2 regions of the Cupriavidus sp. MPR-AND1C genome follow, and region 2 is predicted to be linked to the other one. Evidence: predicted binding sites of a transcription regulator. Region 2 holds the regulator's gene; the other holds the start of a gene.
The links. Region 2 encodes FliA, which starts transcription of late flagellar genes. Its sites were predicted from a motif close to CTAAAGTTTNNNNNNNNNNNGCCGNTA; they were not measured.

Region 1 (3,203 bases), on a different contig from region 2:
CCGAGGCCAACCTGCAGGGCTTCAAGCGCACGCTGTACCAGGAATCGGCCACAGCCTTTGTCGAAGCCTGCCGCAGCCGCGAGGCCCTGGCCCGGCAGGAATCGACGCTGTCTGCTCTGTCCAATGTGGTGCGCGCCAACGAGATCCGCCGCAAGGCCGGCGACATCGGCGGCCTGGAGCTGTCGCAGTCGCGGGTCGAACGCGACCGCTTCACCGCCGAGGTGAGATCGGCGCGCGCCGCCGCGCAGGCCGCCATGCAACAGCTGTCCGTCCAGCTTGGCGTGCGCGTGGCCGAGGCCTTCGGCAACGCGCCGCTGGCTTGCGAGTTCCAGCCGTACGATCCTGGCACCGACAGCGGCGCGCTGATCGCCCAGGCGATGGAAGCGCGCGACGAGGTCCGGATCGCCCGCGCCACGCTGGACAATGCCCGCGACAAGTCGGGACTGGCGCGCGCCAACCGCTGGGTGGATCCCAGCGTGAGCTTTGCGATGACCATGACCCCCGGCGTGCGCGGCACCACGGACGACGAGGGCCAGCCCAACGGCGATGCCACGGCGCGCTCGCGCATGCTGGGCGTGTCGGTATCGATTCCCCTGCCCTTGTCGCGGCTGCAGCGCGGCGAGCTGATCCAGGCGGAGTCGGAAGTCACGCAGGCCATGCTGGCCCTGCGCGAGGCCGAGCTGAAAACCGAGGTCGACGTGCGCAACGCGCTCACCGCGTTCCAGGCTGCGCAGGACAACCTGCAACGCTACCGCGACGCGGTGATCGCCGATGCCGACCGGGTGCTGGACGGCATGCGCCAGTCGTACCGCCAGGGTGCTGCCTCCCTGCTGGAACTGCTGGACGCGCAACGCACTGCGGACGAGACCTACCTCAACTACCTCCAGGCCCAGGCGGACCTGGCGGGCGCCACGGTGGAACTGCAACTTTCCACCGGCTTGCGGCCCGTGCTTTAAAGGCCCGGTGCGCCCCGGCCACGGCCTGGGCGCGCCGAACGATTCGATTACGTCGAGTCAAAAGACAAAGGAAACTTGCCATGAAAGCCGTCAACCTTGCGCCGCCCGCCCAGCGGTGGCGCCTGTATCGCCTGAGCGTGATCGCGCGGCTGGACGATGTGCCCGACGTACGCGTGGCCATGCGCTGCGCCACCAGCGACTGCGGCCAGTACCCGGCCAACGAGCGGCAGATGCCGCTCGGCCTGCCGCCAATCAAGTGCATGCTGAGCTACGAGATCCGGATGCCGCAAATGCGGGCTGGGCAGTTGCTGGTCGCGCTGGAACGCGCCCTGGTGTCGGTGCCCATCATCCTGCTGCGCCTGGAGGTCTTGGGCAACCATGCCGAAGCGGCACACGCCGGACGCCTGGAACGAGTGTCTTCGCCCTCGGGCGGCACCCGCTCCCGGCCCGCCGCGGCCGCGCCGGCCGCGGTGGGGTGAAACCACCCGGCGCCGCCGTTCAGCCCCCCACACCCGTTTGGTCAAGTCAACCCGGGCGCGGGCAGCTCCGTTACGGGATTGCCGGGATCAGACCTTGACGTCGATGCTCTGGCCAAGGTGAGGGGGATTGCTGGCCGGGACGCTGACTTGCGGCATCGAGCCCAGCAGGGTTGCCACACTCTGAGCCTGCAGGTCCAGCGACTTGCGCAGCATCATGGTGGGCACCGGATCGCCGCCCGAGTTGCTAGCCGCACTGACGAGGGAAATATCCATTGGATGGTCTTCCAGGTTGAGATCGAGGTTGAGATCGAGGTTGAGGTTGAAGTTACGTTCGAAGCTACGGTTAAAGCTACGATTGGCATTGAAGCCAGCGGGAAGGCGCACCTCCCAGCATCCATGTTGTCGGCCATCAACCGGGAATCTTTAGCGCGGCGGCCGCGATAGCGGGCCGCCCGCTTGGCATCCGGAACGTTTATCATAAGCAACCCGGCCGCTTTGGCCGGGAAAGGCAAGACAGCCAGCACCGTCAGCGTGGCGGCTGAATCCGGCGAAACCAGTCACCAGAATGAACATCATGGGTCGGGCGCAAGACATTGCGGCAAGCGTCGCTATTTCGTGTTTGGCTTTTGGCATCTCGACGGATTGCCTGGCGCTGGATTCGGCCGAACTCTATGAGCGCGAATCACCCAGCATCTGGGTGGTATCCGTCTTCGACGCGCAAGGCACGCGGTTCGGCCTGGGCAGCTCGGTGGTGATCGGGCCGGAGGAGCTGGTCACCAACTGCCACGTGCTCAAGAGCGGCAAGTCCATCAGCATCCGGCGCGAGAAGGTCACGTATGGCGCCAGCCTGGTGCACGCCGATGTCGAGCGCGACCTCTGCATCCTGCGCGCCAAGGGCCTCACCGCACCGGCGGCAAAGATCGCGCCGCTGGCCGCGCTCAAGGTGGGGCAGAAGGTCTACGCCATCGGCGCGCCGCGCGGCTACGAGCTGACGCTGAGCGATGGCCTGCTCTCCTCGCTGAACAAGGACGAGCGCGACCGCATCGTCCGCTTGCAGACCACCGCCCCGATCTCCCCGGGCTCCAGCGGTGGCGGCCTGTTCAACACGGACGGGCAACTCGTCGGCATTACCTACCTGATGCGGACCGACGCGCAGAACATCAACTTTGCCATTCCCGCGCAATGGATCAGCGAGGTGCCGGCGCGGTCCGCGCTGGCGCTGCAGAAGTTCCGTAGCGAGACGGCATCCGCCGCTCCGCCTGCCATGGCGCTCCCGCCTGGCCCGCCGGGCCAGGGCGCCACGGCCTACGCCCCGGCCCGGCCCGCATCCGGCCCGCAGGGCAGGCAACTGACCGGGGCCGAGCTGACCAGCCATTTCATGCATCTTGGCAGGATCAATGCCATCGCGCCATCCGGCGTTACGCTCTGGATGCAGGTCCGGGAAAGCGGCAGCCTGGATGTGACCAATTCCGTCAGCCGCGGCTATTCGTCCGGGCGCTACCGCATCGAGCCGGAAACCAGCCAGGTCTGCCTGGAGATGGCCAACCCGAATTTCAGCGCGATGCAGACGTGCTATCGGCTGACCGAGGCCGACGGACGCTATATCATGCGATCCGCCACCAGTCCCTATTACTTTTCATACACGAAGTAGCGAGCGGGCGCCGGCCGCAGCGGCTAGCCTCGCCATTTTTCTCTGGGCACAAGACATGGGAAACCGATATCGAAATAGCGCCCCCGTCGCGCTGGCCTTGGCGTCGATGCTGCTGGG
Region 2 (3,203 bases):
GCGAGATCGGCGCGCGCATGGTGGAAGACCATGACGACGATATCGACACCGCCAAGGTCGAAGAGATCCGTCAGGCCATCTCCGAAGGCCGCATCAAGATCGACCCAAGCAAGATCGCCGACGGGCTGCTCGCGTCCCTGCGCGAACTCAACGGCGGCGCCTGACACCGCGGCTTGCTACGGGCCGCATCGCCAACCCCACCCTAAGATAGGCAAGCCATGAGCCAGTCCCTGATCCAGAACCTGCGCCGCGAAACCGAGCTCGCGCAAGCGTTCGCCACCGTACTAGGCGAAGAAAGAAGCCTGATTAAGGCCGGCGATTACCAGGCCCTTGCCGGGCTGCTGGAACGCAAGGTGGAACTGGCCGGATTGCTGGGCGCCCTGACGCGCGCGCGCGAGGCGCAGATGGGCGCCCTGGGGATTCGCACCGGCGCGGGCGGCCAGCTGTTCGGGCGCCAGATCGATCCGTCGGTGGAAGCCGCATGGCGGACGCTGGTGTTTGCGGCACGCACTGCAAGCGACGCCAATGCGCTGAATGCCGCGGTTGTGGATGCGCATCTCGAATTCACCGAGGAAGCGATCCTGGCATTGCGGCAACGGGGTGACAACACGACTCTGTATGGGCGCGACGGGCGCGCGCAGACCGGGCCGCAAGGGGTCAGTCTGGCAACGGGTTGAATTAAGCAGCAGTTGAGCCGGGTAGATTGTGGCGTCTCGTTCTTGCGAGTGCCCGCCCTCTCCCCCGGCCCCTCTCCCACAAGTGGGAGAGGGGAGCAAACCAGCGGGAACAGAAGACGATTCGGTGTAGCCGCGCGACCGGCCACCAGGCGGTGAACACCCCAGCGCGATGCGAAGCGGTCTGTTGACGTTGAAGTTAAGCCGCAGCTGCGAAGCGACTACGGCCCCCCCTCACCGAAACCCAACCGTAACCTCATTGGCCTGCCCGATCAAAACCGGCGTGAGCGGCCCCTTCCCCGGCACCTGAAAAGCAAACACAAAGCCCTTGGCGGCGTCATCCCCGCTAAACGCCTCGGTCAGTCCTTCAGCCCCCGAGAGCAATACACATCGTTGCGCATTGCATAGGTAAGCCTGCAGTTCATTCGGCGGCGTACGCGAGAAGCGATAGCGCCACCGCACCGTCGTGATCGCGCCCTGAGCCTGCGGCAAGTAGCCGGTCGGTGAAATCGGGACGGAAATGGTGCGCAAGCCTTTGCAGTACAGCGCGGGCCCGTTCACCGAGGCCGACCAGCTATGCAGCGTCTGCCCACCAGGCGCTGCCAGTGCCGGCCAGCACCCCACGGCCAGCGCCGCCGCGGCGAAGCGTTTGGGCCAGCCGCTCACAGCAACCCGCGCAACTGCGAACGCAGCCGTGTAATCGCCTGGCTACGGATCTGGCACACGCGCGACTCGGTGACTTCCAGCACCGCGCCGATTTCCCGCAGGTTCAGCTCCTGGTCATAGCACAGCGACAGTACCAGCTTCTCCCGCTCGGGCAGGCGCTCGATGGCACGGATCAGCGCTTCGCGCATGCCGCTTTCCATCAGCACCGTGAGGGGATTGCCGTCATCGCTCACGCTCAGGTGCCGGTCCAGGAAGTCTTCTTCGCCGGAGCGCTCGAAGTCTTCATAGTGCAGCAACTGGCAGCCATAAACCTCGTTGAGCAGCGTCTGGTATTCGTCGAGCGGCAGCTCCAGCTCCTGCGCCACTTCGGAATCGAGCGGCGCACGGCCTAGCGTTTGCTCCAGGCCGCGCACGGTGCGCTCGATCCGCCGCGTGAACTGGCGCAGGCTGCGCGACTGCCAGTCGTTGGCGCGCACCTCGTCGAGCATGGCGCCGCGGATGCGCTGGCTGGCGTAGGTCTCGAAACGCGCACCGTGGGTGTCTTCGTAGCGCTTGGCGGCGTCAAGCAGGCCGATCATGCCGGCCTGGATCAGATCATCGAGTTGCACGCTGGCAGGCAGCTTGGCTGCCAGTTGCAAGGCGATGCGACGCACCAGCGACGCATGCGCCGTCACGGTATCAGTCTGCTCGAGCTTTCCCTGAATCGTATACATGGTGGAATTCTCGTGAGTCCTAGCTTGCAGGTCCCGGCGCTTAAGCCAGGGCCGTGGCCGTCGGCGCCATCGGCACCGACAGGGTTGAACGGGGATCGGCGGACATTGGCCAGCTGGCAATGCCCGTGGCAATTCGGCGTAATGCGGCGGTGGCGGGCGCTGCCGGAAAGGCCTCGACCACGCAACGGCCCAATGCGGTACTGCGCTCAACCAGCGGATCGTGCGGCAGGCTGCCCGCGGGGCTGGCCTCAACGCCAAGGTACTGGCTGGCGGTACGGGCCAGGTTGCCCAGCACCGCACTGGCGGCGGCGTCCCCGGCGGCGGCATTGATCACCAGGTGGAAACGCCGGCAAGCGTAAAGGTGATTGAGCTGCTTGATGCAGGCGTATGCGGCTTTGATCGAGGCCGGCTCCGCGCGCAGCACCACGATGAGGTTGTGCGCCGCGCCAGCCATTTGCGACAAGCCGCCATCCGCATCGCTGCGGGCGTCGCTAAGCACGGTGCGAAACGACTTGAGCAACTGCAGGTCGCCATTGGCCTGGGGGCTGCCCGGCAGCACGGCGATGGTGCCCGCGGGACGCTTGCCGAGCGCGGCATCGAGCGTCACCGCACCACCCAGCACCGCGGCCAGGGTGCCTTCCGGCATGGCGCCGGCAAGCCGGGTGGCGCGGGCGCCGAAACGGTCCTCATCGACGAGCAGTACGCGTTCGCCTTGCAGGGCAAGGGCGTTGGCCAGCCCCAGTGCCACCGTGGTGGCGCCGGCACCGGCATCGCTTGCGACCACGGCAATGCGGCGTGTGGCGCGGGGCGCCAGCATGCGCCGCAGGCTTTCCGCCTGGTCGGATGCGAGTGAATTCACGGCTTATTCTCCTTGCGCCAGCGTCTCGAACACGCGGCTGCCGCTCATGCGCGCCTCGAGCACGCCGCCGGCGCCGCCCAGTTGGAACGTCTGCGGCGAGGCTTCCTGCACAATGGGCTGCGTGGCGCGGGCGCCACGGGCCGGATAGTTTTCCAGCACGTCGAGCAGGGCCAGCAGACGGCCAATGCCTTCGACCAGCACAGCGCCGCCGCAAGCCTGGCGAGTCGGCGCGCGACCAGTCAGTCGCGCCAGGAATGCGCCGACCGAGTCGTCGCAGGCCTGCTCGAGGCG

Region 1: the regulator FliA is predicted to act here: its motif matches at 1,836-1,862, upstream of AC1RWI_RS27845 (YjfB family protein).

The regions. Positions count from the first base shown of each region.
Region 1 covers NZ_JBXASU010000068.1:12,942-16,144, forward strand. Annotated here, with positions in the region: gene AC1RWI_RS27835 (TolC family protein) at 1-956, shown strand, start outside; gene AC1RWI_RS27840 (hypothetical protein) at 1,037-1,435, shown strand; gene AC1RWI_RS27845 (YjfB family protein) at 1,523-1,819, opposite strand; gene AC1RWI_RS27850 (S1C family serine protease) at 2,055-3,086, shown strand; gene AC1RWI_RS27855 (hypothetical protein) at 3,142-3,203, shown strand, end outside.
Region 2 covers NZ_JBXASU010000003.1:137,911-141,113, forward strand. Annotated here, with positions in the region: gene flgM (flagellar biosynthesis anti-sigma factor FlgM) at 1-164, shown strand, start outside; gene AC1RWI_RS03190 (flagella synthesis protein FlgN) at 219-677, shown strand; gene AC1RWI_RS03195 (flagellar protein FlhE) at 909-1,340, opposite strand; gene AC1RWI_RS03200 (RNA polymerase sigma factor FliA) at 1,337-2,053, opposite strand; gene AC1RWI_RS03205 (MinD/ParA family ATP-binding protein) at 2,094-2,912, opposite strand; gene flhF (flagellar biosynthesis GTPase FlhF) at 2,916-3,203, opposite strand, start outside.